4 regions of the Micromonospora sp. GCM10011542 genome follow, and region 3 is predicted to be linked to each of the others. Evidence: riboswitches for the same ligand, from Rfam matches in the RefSeq annotation. Region 3 holds a riboswitch; each other region holds the start of a gene.

Region 1 (7,029 bases), on a different contig from region 3:
CGCCGCTGGCGCGGGGGCCGTGGCGGTCGACCTGGCCCGGCGGCGGTTCCGGCCGGCCGCCGGCGGCGGACCGGTGGCCCGGGCGCTGCGCCAGCACCAGCCGGAGTTCGTGCTCTACTTCTCCGCCCCGCCCGGCTCCGAGTACCAGGTCACCATGTGGCTGCCGTACCTGGAGCGGATCGGCCGGCCGTTCGTGGTCCTGCTGCGCGAGCCGGAGTTCCTGGCCCCGATCGCCGCCGCCACCACGGCCCCGGTGGTCTACTGCCCCACCCTGCGGGCGATGGACGAGGTCTTCGTGCCGAGCCTGCGGGCGGCGTTCTACGTCAACCACGGCGCGAAGAACAGCCACTGCATCCGGTTCACCCAGCTCACCCACGTCCAGCTGCACCACGGTGACAGCGACAAGGCGCCGAGCGCCAACCCGGTGTCGGCGATCTTCGACCGGATCTTCGTGGCCGGCCCGGCGGCGATCGACCGGTACGCCCGAGCCGGGGTGGACATCCCGGCCGAGAAGTTCGTGGTGGTGGGCCGCCCGCAGGTGGAGTCGATCGAGGTGCGCCAGGAGCCGGTGCGCGGCCTGGCCCAGCCGACGGTGCTCTACACCCCGACCTGGACCGGGCACCACGCCGACGCCGACTACTGCTCGCTGCCGGTGGCCGAGAAGCTGCTGCGGCGGCTGCTGGAGCGCGGCGCGACGGTGATCCTGCGCGCCCACCCGTACACCGCGCAGAACCCGGCCTCGGCCCGCCAGCTCGGTCGGCTGACCGAGCTGCTGGTCGCCGACCGGGCCAGCACCGGGCGGCAGCACGTGGTGGGTGCCGCAGCCCGGGAGCTGAGCCTGGCCGAGTGCGTGAACCGGTCCGACGCGCTGGTCTCGGACGTGTCCGGGGTGATCTCCGACTACCTCTACTCGGGCAAGCCGTACGCGGTCACCGACATGGGCGACGAGGGCGACCGGTTCACCGAGCACTTCCCGCTGGCCGGGTCGGGCTACGTGCTGCGCCGGGACATGTCCAACGTCGACGAGGTGCTGACCGCCCTGCTGGACACCGATCCGCTGGCCGAGGCCCGCTGGCTCACCCGCCGCCGCTACCTGGGCGACTTCCCCGCCGAGTCGTACGCCGAGGGGTTCCTGGCCGCCGCCCGGCGGGAGCTGGCGGCGACGCCGGATCAGGCGACCGAGCGACAGGCACCGTCGCTCTCCCCCACCGCCTAGCTCAGCGGTACGTCTCCAGCAGCGCCAGCACGGCCGCCGGGTCCTGCAGGTGCGCGTTGTGGCCGAGCCCGGGCAGGGTGACGACCGGTACGCCGAAGGCTCTGAGCTGGGCGTCGGTGACCATCGGGTCGTGCTCGCCCCGGGCCAGCAGTACGGGCGCGTCGGTCGCCGCCAGCAGCGCGGCCAGGTCGGGCGCACCCACGGCGAACGCGGCGGGGTCCATCGCCAGCCGCCATCGGCCGTCAACCTGCCGCAGCCCGGCGTCCACCGCCGGGTGGTCCGGCGGGAACAGCCCCTCCAGCCCGGACACCCGCAGGTAGCGGCGGGCCGCCTCATCGCGGCTGGCGAACCAGCTCACCGGGCGGGCGGCGAGCTCGCCGGCGCGGGCAAGTTCGGCCGGCGTCCAGACCGCCTTGATGCCCAGCCCGACCACGGCGTCGACGGCCACCCCCGCGTGGCGGGCGGCGAGTGCCAGACCGACCACACCGCCCAGGGAGTGCCCGAGTACGACCACCCGGTCGGCGACGGCGAGGCCGTGCGCGACCCGGTCGGCGATCCCGGCGAACGAGTACTCCGGCAGCGACGGCGACCGGCCGTGACCGGCCAGGTCCGGTGCCAGCCACCGCCCGCTCCACCGCTCTTCGAGCAGTGGCGCCCAGGGCGACCAGACGTCCCCGGTCGCCCCCATGCCGTGCAGCAGCAACAGGACCGGCTCGCCGCGCAATTTCTCCGCCACGGCCGCAGTCTGTCATGACGCGCACCACCCCGACCACCGGCGATCGCCCGGCCAGACTCGGATCTACGCACCGTCGGTCCATCGTGGAGGATTCGTCACCAATCACCCGGCGTACGGGTTCGTCGCGCTCCGGACCGCCCGCGACGGCAACGGGCGCCGACCCCGCGCAGGGGGTCGGCGCCCGTTGGGCCTCGTGCGTGACTCAGGCGGAGTAGCCCCGGGTGGTCATCCAGTTGGCCAGGTCGATGGTGCTGATCCAGTAGGACGGGTCGGCCGGGTTGGCCGAGTCGGCGATCCGCACGGTCCGGCCCTCGTCCTTGTAGCCCACCACGGCGATGTAGTGCCCGCCGCCGTAGGAGTGCCAGTTGCCGTCGGTGTCGGTGGCGTCCCCGACGATATTCGCCACCACGCCGCGACCGTCGGTGATCGCCCGCACGACGTCAGCCTGGAGCCGGTCCATCTGCGCCGGGCTGGGCGCGTTCGGGAACATCCGGGTCCGGTACGGCGAGCCCTTGACCTCGGCGTTGAGCACCCGGGTGGTGTCCTCGGCCGAGTTGGTGCCCATCTCGGTGGTGCCCAGCTTGGCGCCCAGCTCCTCCTGCGTGCGATCGATGCCGGCAGCGCTGAGCGCGTTGCGGGTGGCCGCCGGACCGCAGTTGTAGAAGGTGTTCTGCGCCTGGTAGTCGTACTTCAGCAGCTTGGACGCCGGCGGCTTCGGCGGCGCGGGCTTACGGGTCAGGTCCGGGTCACCGCTGGTCTTGGCGGCCCGGGAGGCGCTGGTCGGGGCCGGCACGGCGGTGGCGGGCGAGCCGCTGGTCGACGCGGACGCGGCGGCACCCGCCCCGCCCATCGCGGCGGCGTCGCTGCGAAGTTCGGCGGCGACGGTGGTCGCGGTCTGACGGCCGATGGGCGCGTCGTCGGCGTTGGCGAGCAGGGCGCCGGTGGTGGACGCGAGAGCCAGGGCCGCGGCGGACGCGGCGACGATCTGGTACGGGCGCTCGCTGGCGAGACGACGCAGCTGACGCTTGAGAGTGTGCTTCACGGGGTCCTCCACGGGTTCGGGGCGAGAGCGGCGCACCAGGGCCGGGTCGGGATCCGGGTAGGCGGCAGCGCGCGGACCGTGGTCCGCGCGGGTGGTGGCAGCTCAGGTGCACGCCCGGCCGGGCCGGGCTGGAAGGGCGGTGACCCGGGGGGTCAGCTCACCGTCACCGGACGAATGAGCGGGGGTACCGCGACGCCGTGGAGGCGGGGGAACAACCGGGGGGTGGAATGGTGCTGCACGGAATGGAACTCCTTCCGGAACCGCCTACCGGGTTAGCTGACGGATTCGGGCGGGAAGATCGCCCTACCGCGGGCCGTGGCTCGCGGATTCACCCCGGACGTACCTGGGTCCCCGGCTCGTAGATCACGATTAAGCGGGTCGACGCGGCGTCGCCTCTTGCGATCGGTAACCGCATCGGACGAGCGAACACTACTGGTCCTCTCCCGCGCTGCCAAGCCAGGCTCACCTGCGTAAACCTGAATTGGCGCGGCAATTTTTACGCGTTTCGCCGCTGACGTGACTCGATGGGACAAGCGGTTACGGCGGCACCCGGGGTCGACAACCGGACAGCCGGCCGGCAATGACGCCGCATTCGCGTGAGGATTACGCCCGGCCGTGCCAGGTGCCCGTTTCGGTGTCGTGTGACCCGGCTCACGGCATGGTTGGGACGATTTCGGTCTGCGTACCGCAGGTCGGGACCGATCTTCGGCCGGGCGACCCCGGCGCCTGCCCCCTCAACATCAGGCGATGACAGTCAGCCCACCCGGGCCGGACGCCAGCGGGCCGCGGTCGCCGGGCGGGCCGCCGTGGTGGTGGCCGGCCGGATCGGCACCCGGACCGGTCGCAGCCGGGCCGCCGCCGCGTACGCCTCCTCCGCGAGCGCGCGAGCCGCCTCGGCGGCCACCTCGGCACTCCGCCACGCGGCCTGCTCACGCTCGGCCGCGGCGCGATGCGCGAGCAGCTTGCCGTCCCGGATCGCGCGACTCAGCAGCGCCTCCTGCTCGACCGGGTGCCGCCGGGGATCCCACCCGTTGCGGTGCGCGAACACGTCAGTGAGCTGACGCATCGAGAGGTCACCCCGCCAGTGCGCCGCCATCGCCGCGCGGTGCAGGTACCGCTCCCGGGCGGCGTACTCCGTCGGGGTGCGGGGCGTGCGGGGGCTGGGGAGCGCACCCGCGCCAGCGAACCGGCGGGCGGCGCGTTCCGCCTCGTCGTACCCCACCCAGGCCCGCTCGGTCGCCTCCTGAGCGGCCAGCCAGTCGGCGCGACGTCGTCGGGCGGTCTGCGCCGCGCCGGCCGCGGCGACGGCCACCTCCTCGGCGTACCGGCGCAGGTCGGCCGCCTCGACGGCGGCGAGCTCCCGGGCGGTGGGCGTCGGGGCCGGGTCGACGGCCGGCCGGTCCCGCTCGGGGCGAGCGACCAGCACGGTGAGCACGGTCAGGGCCAGGAGGAACAGGGCCGACCAGATGGCGGCGGCCTGCGGAACCTCGGTCAGAAACTGGTAGAGGACGGTCTCCATGGTCGGCACCTCGGGGGAAGAGCGCTGCGGTGGAAGCCGCACGGCCGCCGGGACCGCCGCGGCGCGGGCCACGGCTCGGCGGGGCGGGGTGCGGAGATGGGTGATCGACAGGCGCGGTGGCGGGGCGGGCCCCCGATGACTCAGCGCGCCGGCGGGGCCCGGGAGGCCCGGGTGGCCGGATCGGCGGTACGCGGCAACCACCGTGCCGCGATGCCGGCGGCACCCTCGGCCAGCCCGGCGGCCTCGACGGCGGGCGCCGCCGCGTGCGCGTCGGGTGACGTCGGCGAGCCGGCGTGGCTCACAGCGACCGGGGTCGCCTGGCTCACGGCGACCGGGGTGGCGTGGTCGACCGCGACCGGGGTGGCGTGGCTCACGGCGATCGGGGTGGACTGGCCGACGGCGATCATGGCCGCCTGGTCGGCGGCGCCGCACGGGACGACCCACCCGGAGGACGGCGGGCCCGTCGCCCCGGCCGAGATGTGCGGCGGGCCGGCCTGGGCCGGCGCAGCGGCTGACGCACCGGCGCCGAGGGCCAGGGCGGCGAGCACGGCCAGGCTGGTCAGCAGCCGCGTCGCCCAGCGCGCCACCCACCACAACGGACAGGTGAGCGCGACGGGAGGCACGGCCCCACGCTACCGCCGGCGCCGGCCGCACGCATCGACGCCGGGCGTGTCGGCTGTCGCCGCGCCGGGGCTCCGGTCCAGCATGGACGCGATCAGCGCGAGTCGACGCGTACCCGTCGCCCGTCGTCGACCGCATCGTCGTCGACCGTGGCGGCCTCATCGATCACGGCGGCGTCAGTGACCACGGCGTCAGTGACCGCGGCGTCAGTGACCGCGGCGTCGTCGCCGGTCCGCGGTCGCGGGATGCCGCCGCCCGGCGGCGCCCCGCCGCGGCGAGGTGCGAGCCGGCGCATCAACGGCGTCTCCACGTAGCGGTGCAGCAGCCCGGCCAGCACCAGGGTCAGCAGCAGGAAGCCGAGCACCACCGCCGGACCACGCCAGCCGGTGAAGCCGACGCCCAGATTCCCGGACCAACGCAGAACGGCCGTCATCACCAGGACGTGCACCAGGTAGAAGGCGAACGACACCTCACCCAACCAGATCAGCGGGCGGGACCGCCACGGTGAGGACCCGCCACGGACGTCCGCGTCGGCCGCGGCGGTGATGACCAGCAGGTACGCCGCCGCGAGCAGGGCCGCCCACAGCTCCGCGCGGACCCACTGCGCGGCGGCCACCCAGACGACCACGAAGAGCACACTGGCGACACTCAGCCGAGGGCCCCGCCACCAGCCCCGACGCATCAGCTCAGCCGCCGCCGCGCCCATCCAGAACTCCAGCGACCGCACCGGCGGGAAGATCTGGGCGAACCACCACCGGTTGACCTCCGGCACCAGCGTCTGGGCCGGCCAGAGCGCGAGGATCAGCAGCGGCACCGCGACCACCACCGCCCACAGCGCCCAGGGCCGGGCCCGGCGCAACAGCGGCAGCGCCAGCGGCAGGCAGAGGTAGAAGAAGAACTCGCAGGACAGCGACCAGCTCACCGTGTTGACGCTGTAGAACCAGCCGGACCGCGCGTCCCACGCCTGCAACAGCAGCAGGTTCTCCACCGCGACGGCCGGGGAGATCGGGTCGGCGAACCAGAGGGCGACCAGCAGCGCTGCGGCCCAGAGCACCAGGTGGTTCGGGTAGATCTTGGCGAATCGCCGCCGCCAGAAGGACCGTTTCCGCTCGCCGTCCCGCGCCGACCAGACCAGCACGAAGCCGCTGAGGATGAAGAAGAACTCCACTCCGGACAGGCCCAGGGCGAACACCTTGTCGACCACCGCCCGGTAGTCGGGCTCGACGATGATCCCCATGGTGGCGACGTGGAAGCCGAACACCAGCAGCGCGGCGATCCAACGCAGCCCGGTCAGCGAGGGCAGGCGCCCGGCGACGCGCTCTGGACGGGCCTCCGCGACGGCGGCCGTGGTGCTCGTCATGCCTGGGTTCCGACGCTCCGCAGGGTCACCAGCACGTACCTCTCCTCCTTGGCGCGACGCCGGGCGGAGCGGCGTCCACCCGCCCGGCCGTGAGGCGCGGCGCGGTCCACGGCGGCCCGGGCGGGCCGCACCGGGGCACCCTACCGGCTCACGATCGGGCCGGGCCCGCGTCCGGTACCCCGGGCCGTCGGCCACCGCCGCTCGACCTCTGGAGTTTCCCGACCTGCTGCGGCTGATCGACGAACGGTCCACCGCGTTCCGCAGCGCGGTCGCCTCCGCGCCCAGCCTCGACGTCGAATTCCGTCTATGATCCACTGGCAACGCGACCGTCACGGAGGAACGCCGGTGATCGACGCGATCTTCTTCGATGTGGGCGGGACGATTCTCGACGAGTCCCGCGAGTTCCAGACCTGGGCGGACTGGCTCGGCGTTCCACGGCACACGTTCTCGGCGGTCTTCGGTGCGGTGATCGCCCGGGGCCTGGACTATCGGGAGACGTTCCGGGCCTTCCGTCCCGATTTCGATCTCGCAGCCG
Region 2 (7,029 bases), on a different contig from region 3:
CCCGGCCGCCGTTGGCGCCCAGGTCCGCGGCGAAACGTCGGTACAGGTCCGCCGGCACGAGCGCCGGATCGTTGGGGCCGCTGAGCACGCTGACCGGGGCCCGCAGGCCCTCGCCGAGGGCGAGGTTGTACAGCTCGTCCAGCTCGTGCCGGCTCAGCGGCTGCCCGGGTACGTCGACGATCTCCCGCCGGCTTCCGTCCCGGCGGTCGTGGACGTACCCGCCGCTGCCGGAGTCGCGGACCACCACCTTGACGTCGACCCCCTCGCTGACCAGCAGCGGCTCCAGCACCTGGCCGATTTCACCGCCGAGCGCGGTGCAGAGCACCACGTCCACCCCCAGCGACAGCACCATCCGGGCCTGCCAGACGCCCTGCCCGCCCGGATGCAGGTGCAGCTCCGGCTGGCCGCTCGGCTGGTCCACTGTCACCGTCAGCTGCGGGGTTGGCGCGAAGACCATCACGTGCCCGCTCACCGGTCGTACCCGCCCATGTCCCGCCCTCCGTCCGCCGTCAGCCGGTGTTTCCCCCGAACCGGCCGTCATGCGACCAGCGGGAGAACGACGGGCGTCCAGCGGATGACGCGCGGCCGTTGCCAGCCCGACCGGGGTACGGGACGATCGTGCGACCAGCGACGGCGGGAGATGGTGTGCTCAGGCGGGATACCTTCAGTTACACCGTCCAGGCCCGGTGCTCACTGGCCGAGGCGGCGGCGTTGCTCGGCGACCTGACCCGGCAGGGGGAGCTGCACCCGCTGATCGTCCGGGTCCGCCAGCTGCCACCTCGCCCCGGCGCCCGGGCCAGCTACGCGATCACCGACCGGCTGGCGGCCGGGCCGCTGCGCTTCCCGATCACCTACCGGGCGGACGTGCTGATCAACGACGGCGACGAGATCGTCACCGTGGCCCGGCAGTGGCCGGCCACCACGGTGCGTAACCACACCCGGCTGCGGGCCGAGCCGGACGGGCTGGTCCGGATCGACGTCGAGATCACCCTGACCGCGCCGGCCCCGCTGTTCCGGTACGCGTTCCGCGAGGCCCGCGCCGCCCACCTCGCCCTGGCCACCCGCCTCGGCGCCGCTCTCGACCGGACCACCAACCCCCCGACTCCCACCTGACCCGGAGCTGCGCGACGTCCGGGACTCCGGCGCGGGGGCTCCTACCTCCCCGACCGTGCGCCGATCCTGCTGGGGGCAGCCGCACGAGTCCGAGCGGCCCGGCGGCGGCCCCAGGGCTTGTAGGTGGAGAGGACCGTCGCGATGATCATCAGACTGGTCGACACGGCCGGGGCGATCACGAGGTCGGCGCGTTCCCGGGGTGGCAGGGCGGCGCCGAGCGCGCCGGCGTGCCGCAGGTTCGGGGTGAGCAGGAAGAGCACCAACCCGACCATGACGCTGGTGATCACCAGCTTGACCAGCACCCAGCGGTAGCGCAGCAGCCCCCACGGGGTGAGCAGCGCGCTGGTCACGCCGATCAGCCAGACCAGCACGCTCAGCGGCGCGAACAGCACGGTACCGACCAGCGCGGCGACCGGATAGACCACGGCCGGGTCGGCGCCGCGCTGCGCGGCGATGCCGAGGGTGAGCAGCACCAGGTCGGCGCCGAGCCAGCCGAGCGAGGTGACCAGGTGCAGGGTGAGCAGGCCCTTGCGGGCGGTGGGCGAGATCCGAGGCATACCGGCGATGGTGCCGGCCGGGACCGGCGGGGTCGTCCGGTCGTCGACGACATCCCGGGTACGTCCCCGGACGTACCGCGGCCGGTGCCCTCGTCGGATGAGGGCACCGGCCGGGTGGGTCAGTACACGGACAGGTGCACGTGGTTGGTGTGGTCGCTGGACGGGTCGCCGCCCGCCCCGCTGTACGACTTCCACCCGCTGCTGGGCAGCCAGATCTGCCGGTACCAGATCACGTAGAGCACCGCGAGCCGGTCGGCGTTGCGGATGAAGTACGCGGCGAGGTTGTTGCCGTACGTCTTGTCCCCGCCGGTGGCGTCACCGCCGAATCCACCCTTCTGCGCGGCGAAGTCGCACGCCCGCCCCTTCGGGTGCTCGCCCGAGCCGCCATTGCGGTGGCAGGAGACGTACCGGGTGAAGCCGGCCGCCTTGGCCTGGTTGAGCGCGTGCAGGGTGCGCGGGGTGATGCAGCCGCTGGCCGGGGTGGGGTCGTTGACGCTGCACGACTCCGGTGGCCAGGAGCCGTCGGAGTTGCGCGGCGCGGCCTTGGCGTTGGCGGTGGAGGTGCCGCGGTTGGAGCCGGAGTCGGCGGTGGTCCGCGGCTTGCTGGTGGTGGCCACGGTGAGGGCCTTCTCGGCCTGTTCCTTGCGCTTGGCCATCACCGCGACCTGCTTGCGCTGTTCGCGGATCTCGCCGTCGAGCGCGGTGCGGGTGCGGGTGACCTCGTCGCGGGTGGCGAGCAGCTCGCGCAGTGCCCGGTCCTCGTTGGCGGCGACCGCGTCCAGTTGGGCGGCCCGGTCCATGAAGCCCTCGGGCGTGTTGCTGTTGAGCAGCGCCGCCATCGTGCCGAGCCGGCCGGTGCGGTAGGCCACGCCGGCGATCTCGCCGACCTTGCCGCTGCGCTCGGTCAGCTCGGTCTCGGTGGACTTGAGTCGGGTGGCGAGTTGCTGTTGCCGCCGCACCGAGGTGTCGAGGGCCCGCTTCGCGTCGAGGTAGCCCTTGCTGGCCGCCTCGAGCTGGGCCCGCAGCGCCGGAGTGCCGCCCTCCTCGTCACCGTCGGGGGCCGCGGCGCGCTGGCTGGCCGGGGGCGCCGCCGTGGCGACGGTGGCCGGGGCGGCGACGATGCCGAGGGCGAGCATCGCGGCGAGCAGGGCCGCCAGTCGGGCGGCGGGTGGTCGTGCTGGTGCCACTACGCATGTCCTTCCGTCAGCCGCCGACCGGGTTAGCTGACGGGTTCGGGACGGAAGATCCCTACCGCTGACGCGGATGCACCCCGAGAACGTGGTTCCCCGGTTCGCCCGTGCGGGCGATTAGGCGGCGGCCGCCACCGGCGCCGGGTGGGCGCCACCGGGTGGAGGCCGGGTCAGAGCCTACCGGTGCCGGTGGGGCTGCTGCAGCGGTTGTGACGGACGGTGCGTGCGACGCCACGGGAAATCCCGGCGAATGCCTGGAAAACGCGCTGAAATGCCGCTACCACTCGACCGATCCGCAGGCCCCCGGGGCCGCCCCGGGCTCGATCTGCAGCGTGGCGTGCTCGATCCGGAAGTCCTCGTGCAGGGCGGTCCGGGCCGCCGTCAGCACCGCCCCGACCTCCGCTCCGGGCGCCATGGTCAGATGGGCGGAGGCCACCTCCATGCCCGAGGTCAGCGTCCAGACGTGCAGGTCGTGCACCTCGACGACGCCCGGCACGGCGGCCAGGCGGTCGTGCACGGCGGTGACCTGGAGGTGCTCCGGGGCGGCCTGCACCAGGATGCGTACCGCGGCCCGCCCGAGCCGCCAGGTGCGGGGGAGGATGAACACGCCGATCGCGACCGCCACGAGCGGGTCGGCCCACCACCAGTCGGTGACCTCGATGAGCAGCGCCGCGCCGATCACGCCGACCGATCCGAGCAGGTCGCCGAGCACCTCCAGGTAGGCGCCCTGGAGGTTGATGCTCTCCCGGGCGCCCGGCCGCAGCAGGGCGAAGGCGACGAGGTTGGCGAGCAGGCCGAGCGCGGCCACGGCGAGCATCGGGCCGGCCCGTACCTCGGGCGGGTCGCCGAACCGGCCGATCGCCTCGACCACCACGTAGATCGCCACCCCGGAGAGCAGGGCGGCGTTGGCCAGCGCGGCCAGCACCTCCAGCCGGTAGAGGCCGAAGGTGCGCTGCGGGTCGCTGGTGGAGCGCCGGGTCGCGGTGATCGCGGCCAGGGCCATGCCGATGCCGAGGACGTCGGTGAACATGTGACCGGCGTCGGAGAGCAGGGCCAGCGAGCCGGTGTGGAACGCGGCCACCGCCTCGACCACCATCAGGGTGGCGAGCAGCCCGAACGCCGCCCAGAGCCGGCCCCGGTGCTGGTGTGCGGCGTTGGCGACCGACCCGTGGTGGTGGTCATGACCTGCGCCCACGACCCCACCCTCCATCGCCGGTCCCGACCCGGTCAAATGTATGCTCACATCGCTATGTATGCAACTGTACGGCCAGCGATCGGCCGGGAGCGGTGGATCGCCGCGCTCAGTCGACCGTGTCGACGGTGGTGAGCCGCTGGGTGGCCCGGGAGAGCGCGACGTAGAGGGTGCGTACCCCGGAGCCCGGATCCGCGCGGATCTCGCCCGGGGCGACCAGCACGACGCCGTCGTACTCCATGCCCTTGGCCTCCAGGCTGGTCACCACCTGCAGCCGTGGCCCGCCGATCGAGGCCAGCCAGCCGGCCACCTCGTCCCGGCGGGGGACCGGCGTGATCACCCCGACCGTGCCCTCGACCTCCGCCAGCAGCTCGGTGGCCGCCTTGAGCGTCGTGGTCTCCAACCCGGCGGGCGGCACCACCAGCTGGACCGGGTCGACCCCGGTGGAGCGGACCGCGCTGGGCAGCGGCAGGTCCGGGTAGAGCCGCCGGATCTCCGCCGCGGCCACCGCGAAGATCTCCGCGGAGTTGCGGTAGTTGGTGGTGAGCGTGAACTGGTGCCGCTTGCGCCGGCCCAGGGCCTGGTCGCGGGCCCGGGTCAGCTCCTCCGGATCGCCGGTCCAGGCGGTCTGCGCCGGATCACCCACGACCGTCCAGGAGGCCAGGCGCCCGCGCCGGCCGATCATGCGCCACTGCATCGGCGAGACGTCCTGCGCCTCGTCCACCACGACGTGCGCGTACTCCCGGTAGTCCGCCGGGCGCTCCCGGGCCGCGTCCCGGGCGGCCCGCTGCCGGTCGGCGAAGGTGCTCAGCTCGCGGACCCCGCCGGCGAGCTGGAACGGATCCCGCTTGGCCCGGGCCGGCCGCACCGGCTGGCCGAGCAGCGCGTCCAGCTCGTCCAGCAGCGCTACGTCGGCGATCGTCAGCCCGGCGGAGTCCAGGCTCCGGTACGCGGCGGAGAGCAGCCGGATCTCCGCGCCGGAGAGGATTCCGCCGGCGTAGCGGCGCAGCCGCTGCGGGTCGGCCAGCCAGCCGAGCACGTGGCGGGGGTGCAGCCGGGGCCACCACGCCTTGAGGAACTCGCGGAACTCGGGCCGCTCGGCGATCTCCTCCTCGAAGGCCCGTTGCTCCGGCAGCCGGCCGGTGGTGGCGTGCTGGCGGGCCTGCGCCCACAGCGCGGCGAACACCCCGTCGAAGCCGGCCCGGCGTACCTCGTTGCGTCGGGCGCCCCGGGGCAGCGCGCGGTCCCGGATCGCGTCCAGCTGGGCCCGGTCCAGCCGCAGCAGTTGCCCCCGGTAGAGCAGGCGCAGCTCGCCCGGGCCGCCCGGTGCGGCGTCGCGCACCGCCCGCTCCAGCACCCGGCGCATCCGCAGCGAACCCTTCACCGCCGCCACCTCGGGCGGATCGGTGCGGGTGGCGGTCATGCCGGGGAACAGGGTGCCCAGCGAGTGCAGGGTGGCGGTGTCCTCACCCAGCGACGGCAGCACCGAGGCGATGTACTCGACGAAGACCGAGGACGGGCCGACCACCAGGATGCCCCCGCCGGCGTACCGGCTGCGGTCGGAGTAGAGCAGGAAGGCCGCGCGGTGCAGGGCGACCGCGGTCTTGCCCGTGCCCGGGCCGCCCGAGACGATCGTCACGCCGGAACTGGGCGAGCGGATCGCCTCGTCCTGCTCCCGCTGGATGGTCGCCACGATGTCGCGCATGCCCCGGCCGGTGGCCCGGGACAGGGTGGCCAGCAGCGCGCCGTCGCCCACCACCGTCATCCCCTCCGGGGCGGCGGTCGGGTCGAGCAGGTCGTCCTCGATCCGGGTGACCCGCTCGCCCCGGGACTGGATCGTGCGACGGCGGACCACGCCCAGCGGTTGGGCCGGGGTGGCCTGGTAGAACGCGGCGGCGGCCGGCGCACGCCAGTCCACCACCAGGGTGGTCGCGTCCTCGTCCCGGATGCCGAGCCGCCCGACGTGCAGCACCTGCCGGTCGCGCAGGTCCAGCCGGCCGAAGACCAGCCCCTCGTGCTCGGCGTCGAGGGTGTGCCGCCGCTGCGCGGCGTGGAAGACCATGGCGTCGCGTTCGACCAGGGCGCCGAAGGTGCCCACCCGGGCCATCCGGTAGCCGTCCCGCTCGGCGCGGACCGCCGACTGCCGCAGCTCGGCCAGGCGGGCGTACACCCGGTCGAGGTGCCGCTGCTCGACGGCGGTCTCCTGCTCCAGGGCGGTCTGGTCGGTCAACGCACGCTCCTCCTGACGTCGGCGGTAAGCGGTGTGAACCGCGCAGGCCAACCGCAGAAGGGTACGGCCCCCGGCCCGGCCCGCCGCGCCCGAGGTGCGCGAATGCGGCTCAGCCGACCGTCGCGGCGGTGTCGGTGCCGCGCTCGCGCGGCGGCGGATCGGCGAGGATCCGGCCCAGCACGCCGGTCAGCGCGGCGTTCACCTCGTCCGGCCGCTCCATCATCAGCATGTGCCCCGCGCCGGGGCAGACCGTCAGTTCGGTGGCCGGCAGGGCCGCCGCGATCGACTCGGCGCACGGCGGCGGGGTCAACCGGTCCCGGTCGCCGACCAGGGCGGCGGCCGGCAGGTGGGCCAGGGCGGTCAGGGTGTCCAGCCGGTGCTGCGCGCCGATCGAGGCGCGGAAGCCGCCGATCGAGCGCAGCGAGGCGCGGGCCACCGCCGAGGTGACCAGACGGATGTCGGTCGGGTCGCAGCGGTCCCCGAAGAGCATCCACCGGATGCTCGGTCGCAGCGCGCGCAGCAGCGCCCGTGGCGGCCGCCAGGAGCCGCACCGGGCCAGCACCCCGGCGCCGGTGGTCTCGGCCAGCCGGATCAGCCGGGCGATCCGCGGCGACAGGCCGTAGACGGTGTGCGTGTGCCCCTCGGCGGTGGTGGAGACGAAGACCAGGCCGGCGGTACGGGCGGCGAAGTGCCCGGGGTGCCGGTGCGCGTACTCCATGATCGTCATGCCGCCCATGGAGTGCCCGA
Region 3 (7,029 bases):
GGAGCAGCTCGGCGCCGTCCTCCCCGGCCGCCGGGACCACGTCCACCAGGGTCATCCGGCCGGTGGTCACCGTGCCGGTCTTGTCCAGCACCACCGTGTCCACCCGCCGGGTCGACTCCAGCATCTCCGGCCCCTTGATCAGGACGCCGAGCTGGGCACCCCGGCCCGTGCCGACCAGCAGGGCGGTCGGCGTGGCCAGGCCCAGCGCGCACGGGCAGGCGATGATCAGCACGGCCACCGCGGCGGTGAACGCGGCGGTCGGCCCCGACCCGGTGCCCAGCCACCAGCCCAGCGTGCCGACGGCCAGCGTGATGACGATCGGCACGAAGACGCCGGAGATCCGGTCCGCCAGCCGCTGCACGGCCGCCTTGCCGCTCTGTGCCTGCTCGACCAGCTCGGCCATCCGGGCCAGCTGGGTGTCCCCGCCGATCCGGGTGGCGGTGACCACCAGCCGGCCGCCCGCGTTCACCGTGGCGCCGACCACGGCGTCGCCGGGGCCGACCTCGACCGGCACCGACTCGCCGGTCAGCATGCTGGCGTCCACCGCCGAGGTGCCCTCGTCGACCACCCCGTCGGTGGCGATCTTCTCGCCGGGGCGGACCACGAACCGGTCACCGACGGCGAGCTGGTCCACCGGGATCCGGGTCTCCACTCCGCCGCGCAGCACCGCGACGTCCCTGGCGCCCAGCTCGAGCAGGGCGCGCAGGGCGGCCCCGGCGGTGCGCTTGGAGCGGGCCTCGAAGTAGCGGCCGGCCAGGATGAACACGGTGACCCCGGCCGCCGCCTCCAGGTAGATGGCGCCGGCGCCGTCGGTGCGGGTGATGTCGAACCGGAACGGGTGCGTCATCCCGGGCAGGCCCGCGTCGCCCAGGAAGAGGGCCCAGAGCGACCAGCCGAACGCGGCGAGGGTGCCGAGCGAGACGAGGGTGTCCATGGTCGCGGCGCCGTGCCGCAGGTTGATCAGCGCGGCCCGGTGGAACGGCAGCCCGCCCCAGACCACGACCGGGGCCGCGAGGGTCAGCGAGAGCCACTGCCAGTAGTCGAACTGCCAGGCCGGCACCATGGCCAGCAGCACCACCGGCACGGTCAGCACCGCTGACACCCAGAGCCGGGTACGCGGGCCGTGCAGCTCGTCCGCCGGCTCCACGGTCGGCTCGACGGCGGCCGGTGGGGGCGGGAGCACGGCGGTGTAGCCGGTGCGGCGAACGGTGTCGATCAGGTCGTCCGGCGTCACGTCGTCGGCGTACCGGACGGTGGCCTTCTCGGTGGCGTAGTTGACGGTGGCGGTCACCCCGTCCATCCGGTTCAACTTCTTCTCGATCCGCGCCGCGCAGGACGCGCAGGTCATGCCGCCGATCGCCAGCTCGATGCGGTTCGGCGCCTCGGGTAGCGGCCTACTGGTGGTGGTCATCGTGGGCTCCCGTCGGTCGTGACGGTGAACTCGGCGGTGTGCACCGCGCCGCCGTGCCGGAAGTCGAGGTAGAGCCGGTAGCTGCCCACGGACGGGACCTCGGCGAAGAAGGTCACCGCGGGCCCGGGTCGGGTCCGCCCGTCGCCGGGCGTGCCGTCCGGGTGCACGTGCAGGTACGCGAGGTCCCCCTGGCGCAGCGCCACCAGGTGGCCGTACGCGCCCAGGTAGGGCTCCAGGTCGATGACCGGTGCGCCGTCTCGGCTGACCGTCAGGGTCAGCGGCGAGGTCCGGCCGGGCCGCGGGGCGCCGGCCAGGGTGACCGTGTAGCCGTCGACCGTGGTGCTGGTCGCCGGGGCGGGCAGCGGTCGCTCGGTCAGCGCGCCGGGGACGGTCACGTCCACGCCGAGGGTCAGCGGTTCCCCACCGGTCGGGGTGAAGTCGGCGAACGCCCGCCACTGGCCCGGACCGGCCAACGGGGAGGTCACCCGCCAGGTGCCGTCCGGCGCCATCTCGGGATGTACGTGGCGGAAGCCGGAGAGGTCGCGCCGGGCCACGACGAGGTGCATCCGCTTGTCGTGCGCCACGTCGAAGGCGGTGACCGGCCGGCCGTCCGGGCCGGTGATCCGGTAGGCGAACTGGTCGGCGGGCGCCGCGACCGGCTCGACGGTGTAGCCGTGCTCGGAGACGAGCAGGCCGCCGGGGAACCGCTCGACGGCGTCGCCGGCTGAGTCGCCGTGCCCGCCTGTGGCGTCGTCGTGCCCGCCCTCGGTGGCGCCGTGCGCGGCGTCGCCGGTGGCGGCGCTGGCGTCGTGGCGCGCCTCGGCGATCGGGGCGACGGGGCCGGCGACCTGGCCGACCCCGTACGCCGCTCCGAACACCGCCGCGAGGCCGAGGGCGAAGCCGCTGAGCTTCATCGCCGTGTTCATCGGGGCACCCCGGTCTCCGTCACGCGTCGACGAGGTCGTAGCCGGCCTCGTCGACGGCGGCGCGCACCGACGCCGGGTCGAGCGGGGCCTCGCTGGTGACGGTGACCCGGCCGGCGGTCAGATCGACCTGCACGTCGGTGACGCCGGCGATGGCGCCGACCTCGCTGCTGACCGCGCTCACGCAGTGCCCACAGGTCATGCCCTGCACCTGGTACGTCGTGGTGACCATCGGAACTCCCTCCACCGCCTCCAGCCTATACCCCCAGGGGGTAAATCGGAGACGGACCGCTTCTCGATCACTTACCGGTACCCGGTGGGGGTATCCGGCCCAAGGAGGACCGTACCATACCCCCCAGGGGTACGCTATCCTGGTCGACATGACCGCACCCACTCCGATCCGCGGGTACACCGCCAGCAAGGACCAGCTGCTCGCGCGGCTCCGCCGCGTCGAGGGGCAGGTCCGGGGCATCGAGAAGATGGTCGACGAGGACCGCTACTGCATCGACGTGCTCACCCAGATCTCCGCCATCCAGGCCGCGCTGGACAAGGTCGCCCTGGGGCTGCTCGACGGGCACGCCCGGCACTGCATGCACGAGGGTGCGGCCGAGGGCCGGGCCGACGAGATGGCCAGCGAGATGATGGCGGCCGTCGGGCGGTTGATGAAGCGGGGCTGACCGATCGGCTCCCGACACCCCGGCGCGACCTGCGACCCGGGTTCGGGCTGGTTACCATTCCCGACGATGACCCTCCGGATGCCGTACCACCCGCCGCGCCCGAACCGACGGGCGCCGACACCGCCACCGCGTGGCGGAGCCGGCGGACGGCCGAGCCGATCCCTCACGGTGTGTCACCGATCCGTCGTCGCGCAGCGATCCGGCGCGTCCTGTGCCGCGTTCCCACGGAGGCGGTGAACCAACCGACCCGCCGGCACGTACCCCGCACCGGATCCGTTGGGAGAATTCGCTTTGGGCGCCGACCACACCCGTCCCGCTCCGTCCGCCCCGCCGCGGGTGCGACGGATCCTCGTCGCGACGGTGGTGCCCCTCTTCGTCGCCACGGTTCTCGCCGCCCTGGTGCTCTGGCCGCGCGGCGGCACCCCGTCGACCGACGGTGGCGCCAACGTTCCGCGCTACCACGGCACGGTCACCCGGATCGTCACCGAACCCTGCCCGCCGGCCCCGGAGGGGACGCCGGGAGCCGCGGCCGGGCCGTGCGGCACGGTCAGCGTCCGGGTCGACGACGGGCCGGCGGCCGGTCAGCAGGTGGAGGCACCGGTACCGGCCGGCCCCGGCGCGCCCCGGGTGCAGGCCGGCGACGACATCATCCTGGTCGAGCTGACCGACCCCACCGACCCGGCCAGCAGCAGCTGGAACATCGCCGAACACCAGCGCGGCACTCCGCTGGTCTGGCTGGCGGTCGTCTTCGCCGTCGCCATCGTCGCGTTCGGCCGGTGGCGCGGTCTGGCGGCGCTCGCCGGGCTGGCCGCCAGCTTCGCCATCCTGCTCGCCTTCGTGCTGCCCGGCATCAGCGCCGGCCGGTCGCCGCTGCTGGTCGCGGTGGTCGGCGCCGCCCTGATCATGTTCGTCGTGCTCTACCTGACGCACGGGGTGACCGCGCAGACCTCGGTAGCGGTCCTCGGCACCCTGGGCAGCCTGGTGCTGACCGGGGTGCTCGGCACGATCGCCACCGCGGCCACCCACCTGACCGGCTTCGGCAGCGAGGACGCCACCACGCTGTCGATGTTCCAGGCCGACGTGGACCTGCACGGGCTGCTCCTCGCCGGCATCATCATCGGCTCGCTGGGCGTGCTGGACGACGTCACGGTCACCCAGGCGGCCACCGTCACCGAACTGGCGCACGCGAACCCCGGGCTGTCCCGGTTGCAGCTCTACCGGGCCGCGACCCGGGTCGGCCGGGCACACATCGCGTCCACGGTCAACACCATCGTGCTGGCGTACGCCGGGGCCTCCCTACCGCTGCTGCTCCTGCTCACCGCCGACTCGCGGCCGATCGGGGAGATGCTGACCAGCGAGTTCCTGGCTCAGGAGATCGTGCGCAGCGGGGTCGCCACGCTCGGCCTGATCGCCGCCGTCCCGCTGACCACCGGGCTGGCGGCGGTGGTGACCGCAGCCGGGCGGGACGGGTCCGCGCCGGCCGGCGACGCCCCCTCCACCAGCCGGCCGGCATCGGAGCGGGCGGAGGCGCTGGCCGCGCTGAGCACCCCTCGCGCGGGCCGGGTCGACCCGGCGCGCGGCCCATCGTCCACCGCCACCGCCGGGTGGCCGGAGCCGAACAGGAGCACGGATACGGCATGGTGACACTCCTCAGCGTGACCGGGTCGGGCGTCCGCCCTGAGAACCGCGTCACTGGTCACTCAGCGCCATGGCGAAATGACACTTTTGGTAGGCATCCGGACGTAGCTCTGCGGGTGGACTCTCGGGTAACCTCGCTGCCGGTTACCGCCGAAGGCGCGCAGCGGCGCCTGCGGTGCCACCGCCCAATCGCCAAGCGGCGAGCCGGGAACCCAGGTACGTGGGGTGAATCCGCAACAGCGGTAGGGGCCACTTCCGCCCCGAACCCGTCAGCTAACCCGGTCGGCGGTCGACGGAAGGGAACAGAGTGACGGCACCCCTACGCCGCTGGCTGACGCCCGTGGTGGCCGTGTTCGCCGCCTTGACCGTGCTCGCCGGACCCCTCCCGGCGCACGCCGCCCCGAACACCCCCACGCCCTCCGGGCACGAGGAGGACGGCGAGCCCCAGCTGCTCAACGACGTCATCGAGCAGACCAACCGCGCCTACCTGGCGGCCCAGTCCAAACTGGACAAGTCCAAGAAACGGCAGCTCCAGCTCGCGCTCGAGGTGAAACGGGCCCAGGCCGACCTCGACGCGCTCGCCCCGCAGGTGTCCCAGATCGCCGCCCAGTCGTACCGGACCGGCCGGGTCGGCGCGATGGCGATGCTGCTGGAGAGCGGCACGCCGGACTCGTTCGTCCAGCGGGCCGCCGCACTCGACGAGCTGAACATGGTCAACGAGCAGAAGCTGGCCGAGGTCAACGCGGTGAAGACCCGCGCCGAGCAGGCGAAGCTGGCCCTCGACGCGGAGGTCCGCGAGCAGCAGAAGCAGGCCGCTCTGATCGCGAAGCAGAAGCACGACGCGGACAAGGCGCTCGCCCTGGTCGGCGGCCAGGGCTTCACCGGCGGTCTGGTCGCGGCCACCTCGCCGGTGGCCCGGATCGGCCCGGGCCGCGACTCCGACGGCGACTGGCGGCCGGAGTCGCGTTCGGTGGACGACCCGACCACCTCGGGCACCATCACCCCGCGGACCCTGCACGCCTACAAGGAGGTCCGGCGGGCCGGCTTCAACCGGTTCGCGGGCTGCTACCGCCCTGGCGGCCCGTGGGAGCACCCGAAGGGCCGCGCCTGCGACTGGTCGTTGGAGAAGAGCGGCTTTCGCCCGTGGCACAACACCGACACCCGGACGTACGGCAACAACCTGGCCGCGTTCCTCATCCGCAACGCCGACCGGCTGGGCATCTACTACGTGATCTGGAACCGGCAGATCTGGTTCCCGGCCACCGGCTGGAAGTCGTACAGCGGACCGTCGAACCACACCGACCACGTGCACATGTCGCTGCTCTGACGTCGGACGAACGCGTCGAGGGCCGCCCCGCAGAACGCGGGGCGGCCCTCGACGCGTCAGGCGGCGGACGCGGCCGGGTCGGTGGGCACGTCCAGCGCGGTGGTGCCGGCCGGCACGGCGGCCACCTGCCGCACCACGCCGGCGGCGAGCCGGTACGACAGCCCGACCACCGCGCACCGTCCCTCGGCCACCTCGTCGGCCAGGACGGGTGAGTGACCGAGCAGCGCCTCGACGGTCTGTGCGATGTGGATGTCGACGATGCCGTCGATGTCGTGCACGCCCTCGGCGGCGGCCCGGCGCAGGCCGGGCAGCACGGCGTCGACCACCGCGCCCAGATGTCCCGGGGGCACGACGCCGGTGGTGGCCACCTCCCGGGCCGCCTGCACGGCGCCGCACGAGTCGTGCCCGAGGACCACCACCAGCGGGGTGCCGAGCACGGTCACCGCGTACTCCACGCTGCCCAGCACCTCGGGGCCGACCGTGTGGCCGGCGGTGCGGACGACGAAGAGGTCACCCAGCCCGCGGTCGAAGATGATCTCGGCGGCGAGGCGGGAGTCGGAACAGCCGACGATCACGGCGAACGGGTGCTGCCCGTCGGCGACGGCAGCCCGGTGTCCGGCGTCCTGGTTGGGATGGCGCGGAGCACCGGTGACGAAACGCTGGTTGCCCTCGACCAACTCGGCGTACGCCTGCGCCGGGTCGGTCGGCGCGGCCGACCGCTCGGGGGCTCGCTGGGTAACCGGCTGTCCGCCGGGTGTACCGGGACGACTCATCCCCGCACCTCGTCTCCACGCGTTTGACCTGCACATCCCGGCCCACGGGTGGGCGCGGGCCCGGGCTTCACCGTCACACGCACCGCAAGGTACGTCAACCTATACGTGATATAGATTTCATACGTTGACCCCGGCCGGTCCTGCGCTCAGGTCCGGCGGGCGGTGCGGGATCCGGAAGGCGGGTCATACGATGGCGGGCATGGGGACGGCAGCGGGTGGGTACGGCGGCGCCCGGAACTGGACCTTCCTCACCAACCACGGCCACGTGCTGCTGGCCATC
Region 4 (7,029 bases), on a different contig from region 3:
CCGCGGCCACCGGCACCTTCACCATCACGGTCACCGGCACCGGCTCGGTCACCCGTAGCGCCACCTTCACGCTCACCGTGACCGGCACCGGAGGCTGCGCCGGCGGCCAGGTGATCGGCAACGGCGGCTTCGAGAGTGGCAGCGCCCCGTGGACCGCCAGCTCCGGAGTGATCACCAACTCCAGCAGCCAGCCGGCCCGGACCGGGTCGTACAAGGCGTGGCTGGACGGGTACGGCAGCACCCACACCGACACGCTGTCCCAGTCGGTGACCGTGCCGGCCGGCTGCGCCAGCTACACGCTGTCGTTCTGGCTGCACATCGACACCGCCGAGACCACCGGCTCGACGGCGTACGACAAGCTCACCGTGCAGGTGGGCAGCACCACCCTGGCGACGTACTCGAACCTCAACGCCGCCGCCGGCTACGTCCAGCGCACGTTCAACGTGGCCGGCTACGCCGGCCAGACGGTGGTCCTGAAGTTCACCGGCACCGAGGACTCCTCGTTGCAGACCAGCTTCGTCGTGGACGACGTGACGCTGCAGGCCAGCTGATCCGGGCGGTCGGGCGGGGTGGGCGCGGACGCCCACCCCGTCCGACCAGGACCGTCAGCGGTGGAGATCCCTCAAGCCCGGGGTCAGGGAAGCTGCGGGTAGAGCGCCGCCACCCCGCCGGCCAGCCCGGCCTGGACCTGCCGGCTGACGTCGTCGGCGAGGATCTCGTACGCGTCGGCCTCGATGCCGTCCACGGCGATCCGGGCGATCTGCGCCGGGTCGGACTTCGGGGCGGTGACCCCGGCGGTCATGTCGGTGTCCATGTAGCCGACGTGCAGGCCGGCGACCCGGACGCCGCGTTCGGCGAGCTGGACGCGCAGCGCGTTGGTCAGCGCCCACTCGGCCGACTTGGCGGCGCTGTACGCGCCGACCGCCGGGAAGCTCACCCAGGACAGCGCGGAGAGCACGTTGAGCATCGCGCCGCCGCCGTTGCCGGCGATGATCGGGGCGAATGCCCGGGCCATCGACAGGGTGCCCAGGTAGTGGGTCTCCATCTCCAGCCGAACCAGCTCCAGGTCACCCTCCAGCAGGTCGGTTCCGGTCTCGGTGCCGGCGTTGTTGATTAGTAGCGTCACGTCCCCGGCGAGCGCGGCGGCGGCGGCCACCGAGGCGGGGTCGGTGATGTCCAGTCGCACCGGCGTCACGCCGGGCAGGTCCACGCTGTCCGGGTTCCGGGCGCCGGCGTAGACGGTCGCGCCGCGGGCGAGGAGTTCGGCGGCCAGGTGCCGGCCGAAGCCACGGTTGGCGCCGGTGACGAGGGCGGTGGTTCCAGCGATCTTCATGACCGGAACCGTATCCGTCTGACTTCTGTTTAGCAAAGTCAGCCAGATCACCCGTCGTGCGACCCGGATCGGGAATACGACCCGGACGCGGACGCGACCCACCCCGTGACGGCTCGTATCCTTTCCGCGAACATCCGCATGAGCCGAGAAGGGAGACGGTGTGAGCAACCGGACCGAGACGTTGGAGTTCCAGGCCGAGGCGCGTCAGCTCCTCCAGCTGGTGGTCCACTCGATCTACTCGAACAAGGACGTCTTCCTGCGGGAACTCATCTCGAACGCGTCCGACGCGCTGGACAAGCTGCGGCTGGCGACGATGGTCGACAAGGACCTCGCCGCCGACACCGACGACCTGCACGTCGCCATCGAGGTGGACCGGGACGCCCGCACGCTGACCGTGCGGGACAACGGCATCGGGATGACCCGCGACGAGGTGGTCGGGCTGATCGGCACCATCGCCAAGTCCGGCACCGCCGAGCTGCTGCGCCAGCTGCGCGAGTCCGCCGACGCCCGTGCCTCGCAGGAGCTGATCGGCCAGTTCGGGGTCGGTTTCTACGCCGCGTTCATGGTCGCCGACCGGGTCACCCTGCTGACCCGCAAGGCCGGCGAGAGCGGCGGTACCCGCTGGGAGTCCACCGGCGAGGGCACGTACTCCATCGAGGCGGTCGACACCGCGCCGCAGGGCACGGCCGTCACCCTGCACCTCAAGCCGGCCGACGCCGAGGACAACCTGCACGACTACACCGCCGAGTGGACGATCCGGGAGATCGTCAAGCGGTACTCCGACTTCATCGCCTGGCCGATCCGGATGCGCGTCGAGCGCCCCGGCGCCGACGGCGCGGACGCCACCAGCGAGGTGCAGACGCTCAACTCGATGAAGGCGCTCTGGGCGCGGCCCCGCGACGAGGTCGACCAGGCCGAGTACCACGAGTTCTACAAGCACGTCAGCCACGACTGGGCCGACCCGCTGGAGATCGTGCACATGAAGGGGGAGGGGACCTTCGAGTACGAGGCGCTGCTGTTCCTCCCCAACCACGCCCCGCTCGACCTGTTCTCCCCGCAGGGCCGCCGCGGCGTGCAGCTCTACGTCAAGCGGGTGTTCATCATGGACGACTGCGAGGCGTTGGTCCCCAACTACCTGCGCTTCGTCAAGGGCGTGGTGGACGCGCACGACCTGTCGCTGAACATCTCTCGGGAGATCCTCCAGCAGGACCGGCAGATCCAGATCGTCCGCCGTCGCCTGGTGAAGAAGGTCCTCACCACCGTCAAGGACCTGAAGGCCAACCACCCCGAGCGCTACCGCACCTTCTGGACCGAGTTCGGCGCGGTGGTCAAGGAAGGGCTGATCGACGACACCGACAACCGGGAAACCCTGCTGGAGATCCTGTCGGTCGCCTCCACCCACGACCTGGCCGAGCCCACCGATCTGGCCGGCTACGTCGCGCGGATGAAGGACGGCCAGAGCGACATCTGGTACGCCACCGGCGAGTCCCGCACCACCATCGAGAACTCCCCGCACCTGGAGGCGTTCCGCGCCAAGGGCCACGAGGTGCTGCTGCTCACCGACCCGGTCGACGAGGTGTGGGTCGAGCGCGTCGGCGCGTACGAGGGCCGACCGCTGCGCTCCATCGCCAAGGGTGAGGTCGACCTGGACACCGCGGAGGAGAAGCAGGAGGCCGAGGCCGAGCGGGAACGGCAGCGTCAGGACTTCGCCGAGCTGCTCGGCTGGCTCGGCACCGCCCTGGCCGACCGGGTCCGGGAGGTCCGTCTCTCGTCCCGGCTGACCACCTCGCCGGCCTGCGTCGTCGGCGACGCGCAGGACCTCACCCCGACCCTGGAGAAGATGTACCGGGCGATGGGCCACGAGATCCCGCAGGTGAAGCGCATCCTGGAGGTCAACCCCGGACACCCGCTGATCGCCGGCCTGCGCAAGGCTCACGAGCAGGGCGGTGACACCGGCTCGCTGACCGAGACCGCCGAGCTGCTCTACGGGCTGGCGGTGCTCGCCGAGGGCGGCGAGCTGACCGACCCGGCCCGGTTCACCCGGGCGCTCGCCGACCGGCTGGCCCGCACCCTCTGATCCAGACGTATCGGCCGGCGGGGGAGCGCCTCCCGCCGGCCGATGCCAACTCGGCCGGAGCCCTCGACGGCGGGCCAGGTGGCGCACTCCGGCGACGTTCTCGTGCCCGGGTCGGGTGAACCGGAACGCCTCCGCGACGACGGACGGGTGGGCCGCAGCGGGCCTGATCAGAATCGGTCCATCGTGGTCACTGCACAGTCCCGCGCGGTCCGCAACCGCTACGCCGGGCTCCGCGCGGGGGCTGGTGAAGAAGTTCACAGGCAGTGGGCGACCGTCACCGACGGTGCCTAACGTCGGTCGGGTCCGCCAACGTGGACACCGCGACCGGTAACGCCAAATCCTGCCGCCGGCCGTCGGAACCCAGTCAACCGGGCAGGAGCGGGGGACCCAAGTTCCTCGGTGCACGTCACCTCGGGGTGAAGCCGCCATCGCGCGGCCGGGCTCCTCGGCCCGAACCCGACAGCTGACCTCGCCGGCGTGGAGGAAGCTCAGATGGCAACTGAATACGTTCCCCGTCACCGACGGGTCACCACCCGCCGCGTCGCCGTCGGTGCCCTGGCCGTCGGCGCGGTCACCGGCGCCGTCGCCCTGTTCGGCCCGGCCGCCCCGGCCCAGGCGGGCGTCAACTGGGACGCGATCGCCCAGTGCGAGTCCAGCGGCAACTGGCACATCAACACCGGCAACGGCTACTACGGCGGTCTGCAGTTCTCGCAGAGCACCTGGGCCGGCTACGGCGGCAAGAAGTACGCCGCCCGGGCCGACCTGGCCACCCGTGGCGAGCAGATCGCGATCGCCGAGAAGGTGCTCGACGGGCAGGGCATCGGTGCCTGGCCGACCTGCGGCAAGAAGGGCGGGTCGACGTCCGGCTCGTCCGGTAGGTCGTCGACCAGCTCCGGCTCGTCGTCGAAGTCCACGTCGAAGTCCGGCTCGACCTCGAAGCCGAAGGAGCGGTCCTCGCGCGACGACCAGCCGGCGACCCGCAGTCACCGGCGCACCGCGCCGGCCGGCGGCTCGACGTACCTGGTCAAGCCGGGCGACACCCTGTCGCAGATTGCTCAGGCGCAGCGGGTGGCCGGCGGCTGGCAGGCGCTGTACGAGCAGAACAAGAAGCTGATCGGCGCCGACCCGGGCCTGATCTTCCCGGGTCAGCGGCTCAGCCTCTGACGCACGGCACACGGACGCCCGACCGGATACCGGTCGGGCGTTTCGTGTGTGCGACGACGTCGGACGCGCCCGTGTGGTGGGCGCGGTCTGCGGCGTCAGGCCGCCGAGGCGGTCGCCCCGGACCCGCGACGCGACGACGCGGAGCCGGCCGCCCGGTTGCGTCGTGCCGCCGGCACCGACTCCGCCGACCAGCCGGAGCCGGTGGCGGCGCCCTCGCCCCCGTCGGCCGTCGCGGGTGTCTCGGTCGAGCCGCGTGCCAACCGGAGCGACTGTTCGGCGCTGCTGCGGGCGGCGCACGGCCAGGGTTGGCCGGCGCACAGCAGGTTGCGGCAGGCGCCGTTCTCGTCCGGCTCGTGGGCGCTCAGCACGTCCACGGCCAGCTGCCAGAGCAGCGGGTCCGTCACGTCCGCGGGACGCTCGGTGCGGCGGCTCGGTCGATTGCTGCTGTCCTCGGACATGGTGGTCCCCCCTGTCAGGCTGATTCCCTGCACAGTCACCCAACATGCCCGGGGCTAAACCCGCCACCTGCTGTGATGTGCCTTTCAGCTCAGGTCGCCGCCGGTGTGCCGGGGCCGTGGATGTGCGTCAGTCCGGCAGCAGCGGCATCTCGACGCCCGGGTCCCGGCCGAGCAGTACCGCGCGCGTGAGCGCGGCCGAGCCGAACCGGTCCCGGACGGCGTCGACCGCCGCGTCCAGCTCGGCGCCCGGATCGCGGTCGAAGGGCAGCTCCGGCTGGACCGGGTTGTCGTCGAGGTTGGCGACCGAGACGCCGATCAGCGTGACGCCCCGCCGGTCGATGTCAGGCAGCGCGGCCCCCAGCAGCGCCCGTGCGGCGGCCAGCAGCGGCACGGTGTCCGCGGTGGCCTTGACGAGGGTGTGCGAGCGGGTGGCCCGGGCGTAGTCGCCGAACCGTAGCCGCAGCGTCACCGTGCGCCCGGACCGGCCGGCGGCTCGCATCCGGCGGGTGACCCGGTCGACGAGGCCGGCCAGGGTGGCGTCCAGGTCGGCCGACGTGTGCGGGGCACGGCCCAGCGCGTGCTGTGCGCCCATCGACCCGCGCCGCCGGCCCACCTGCACCGACCGCGGGTCGCGGTGGTGCGCCAGCGCGTGCAGGTGCCGGCCGGCACCCCCGCCGAGCAGCGACACCAGAGCCGCCTCGCCCAGCCGCGCCACGTCGCCCACGGTGTGGATCCGCCGCTCGCGCAGCTTGGCGGCGGTGACCGGCCCGACGCCCCACAGCCGCTCGACCGGCAGCGGGTGCAGGAAGTCCCGTTCGCGTTCGGGCGCGACGACCAGCAGCCCGTCGGGCTTGGCCACCCCGCTGGCCACCTTGGCCAGGAACTTCGTCCGCGCCACCCCGACCGTGATGGGCAGGCCGACCTGCTCGCGTACCTCGCGGCGCAGCCGGTCGGCGATCCCGACCGGAGCCCCGACCAGCCGCCGCAGACCGCCCACGTCGAGGAACGCCTCGTCGATGGAGAGCCCCTCGACCAGCGGGGTGGTCCGCCGGAAGATCTCGAACACCGCGCGGCTGGCCGCCGTGTACGCCGACATCCTCGGCGGCACCACGATCGCGTCCGGGCAGAGCCGCCGCGCCTGCTGGCCGCCCATCGCGCTGCGTACCCCTCGGGCCTTCGCCTCGTAGCTGGCCGCCAGCACCACGCCGCCGCCGACGATCACCGGCCGACCGCGCAGCCGAGGATCGTCGCGCTGCTCGACCGACGCGTAGAAGGCGTCCAGGTCGGCGTGCAGGATGGTGGCCTCGGTCGACACGAACACATGTTCGCATGGCGGCCAACCTCAGCGCACTGACCTGGGCGGACGTGCGTGACCGGTACGTCCGGGCGGCTACCGTGGTGGCGCGGGGTCCGCCGGTTGCCGGTAGTGCCGCAGCGCCACCGGGCGGCCGTCCGGGGCGGTCCAGTCGGCGGTGGTGGTGCCGGCGTACCGCCAACCGGCCTGCTCGTAGCGGGCGATGGCCGCGGCGTTCTCGGCGACCACCTCGAGGATCAGGTCGCGACCGCGCTCGGCGGCCCACCGGCGTACCTCGGCCAGCAGCACGCCACCCAGCGCCGACCCGCGGGCGGTCGGAACCACGAAGAACCGGCTCACCTCGGCCGACGGGCGGGCGGGTGGGCCGTCCGCCGGGGCGGGCAGCGGGCGCACGGCCACGTGCCCGACGATCGTCGCGGCGTCGTCGACGGCCACCCAGGCCGGTTCGGCGTCGCGCAGCCACCGCTGCGGGTCGGCCGGCCAGTTCAGCGGATAGCGGTCGGCCCGGTGCACCAGGGCGAGTGCCGTGACGCACCCGTCGAGGTCGGCGGGCCGTCGACGGCGGACGTGTGGCGGGCTCACAGCCCTTCGAACGGGGCCGCGTAGCGGAACTCGCCCCGGATCGACTCCCGCCAGGCGCTCAACGGGCGGGCCTGGAAGTACCGCGGCCCCCACGGCTGCG

What was found. A riboswitch is a leader RNA that binds a small molecule or an ion and turns the genes downstream of it on or off. The one in region 3 is predicted to bind cyclic di-AMP.
Region 1: it holds a riboswitch for cyclic di-AMP, as region 3 does, so the genes downstream of both, ACFOW4_RS01000 (C39 family peptidase) here and ACFOW4_RS23305 (coiled-coil domain-containing protein) in region 3, are expected to answer to the same signal.
Region 2: it holds a riboswitch for cyclic di-AMP, as region 3 does, so the genes downstream of both, ACFOW4_RS30040 (coiled-coil domain-containing protein) here and ACFOW4_RS23305 (coiled-coil domain-containing protein) in region 3, are expected to answer to the same signal.
Region 4: it holds a riboswitch for cyclic di-AMP, as region 3 does, so the genes downstream of both, ACFOW4_RS26950 (transglycosylase family protein) here and ACFOW4_RS23305 (coiled-coil domain-containing protein) in region 3, are expected to answer to the same signal.

What each region holds. Positions count from the first base shown of each region.
Region 1 covers NZ_JBHSBO010000003.1:88,427-95,455, reverse strand. The annotation lists gene ACFOW4_RS01010 (CDP-glycerol glycerophosphotransferase family protein) at 1-1,216, shown strand, start outside; gene ACFOW4_RS01005 (alpha/beta fold hydrolase) at 1,218-1,952, opposite strand; gene ACFOW4_RS01000 (C39 family peptidase) at 2,155-2,994, opposite strand; cyclic di-AMP (ydaO/yuaA leader) riboswitch at 3,241-3,380, opposite strand; gene ACFOW4_RS00995 (hypothetical protein) at 3,749-4,513, opposite strand; gene ACFOW4_RS00990 (hypothetical protein) at 4,654-5,136, opposite strand; gene ACFOW4_RS00985 (acyltransferase family protein) at 5,229-6,494, opposite strand; gene ACFOW4_RS00980 (HAD family hydrolase) at 6,840-7,029, shown strand, end outside.
Region 2 covers NZ_JBHSBO010000068.1:98,301-105,329, forward strand. The annotation lists gene ACFOW4_RS30025 (1-phosphofructokinase family hexose kinase) at 1-457, opposite strand, end outside; gene ACFOW4_RS30030 (SRPBCC family protein) at 646-1,113, shown strand; gene ACFOW4_RS30035 (hypothetical protein) at 1,155-1,670, opposite strand; gene ACFOW4_RS30040 (coiled-coil domain-containing protein) at 1,790-2,857, opposite strand; cyclic di-AMP (ydaO/yuaA leader) riboswitch at 2,863-2,994, opposite strand; gene ACFOW4_RS30045 (cation diffusion facilitator family transporter) at 3,138-4,055, opposite strand; gene ACFOW4_RS30050 (HelD family protein) at 4,162-6,282, opposite strand; gene ACFOW4_RS30055 (alpha/beta fold hydrolase) at 6,392-7,029, opposite strand, start outside.
Region 3 covers NZ_JBHSBO010000058.1:529,149-536,177, forward strand. The annotation lists gene ACFOW4_RS23280 (heavy metal translocating P-type ATPase) at 1-1,411, opposite strand, end outside; gene ACFOW4_RS23285 (hypothetical protein) at 1,408-2,337, opposite strand; gene ACFOW4_RS23290 (heavy-metal-associated domain-containing protein) at 2,357-2,566, opposite strand; gene ACFOW4_RS23295 (metal-sensitive transcriptional regulator) at 2,715-3,011, shown strand; gene ACFOW4_RS23300 (YibE/F family protein) at 3,303-4,655, shown strand; cyclic di-AMP (ydaO/yuaA leader) riboswitch at 4,822-4,952, shown strand; gene ACFOW4_RS23305 (coiled-coil domain-containing protein) at 4,957-5,976, shown strand; gene ACFOW4_RS23310 (carbonic anhydrase) at 6,033-6,749, opposite strand; gene ACFOW4_RS23315 (helix-turn-helix transcriptional regulator) at 6,949-7,029, shown strand, end outside.
Region 4 covers NZ_JBHSBO010000062.1:47,476-54,504, forward strand. The annotation lists gene ACFOW4_RS26935 (M28 family peptidase) at 1-551, shown strand, start outside; gene ACFOW4_RS26940 (SDR family oxidoreductase) at 635-1,333, opposite strand; gene htpG (molecular chaperone HtpG) at 1,494-3,410, shown strand; cyclic di-AMP (ydaO/yuaA leader) riboswitch at 3,732-3,903, shown strand; gene ACFOW4_RS26950 (transglycosylase family protein) at 3,903-4,574, shown strand; gene ACFOW4_RS26955 (hypothetical protein) at 4,670-5,032, opposite strand; gene dinB (DNA polymerase IV) at 5,160-6,347, opposite strand; gene ACFOW4_RS26965 (GNAT family N-acetyltransferase) at 6,423-6,929, opposite strand; gene ACFOW4_RS26970 (GNAT family N-acetyltransferase) at 6,926-7,029, opposite strand, start outside.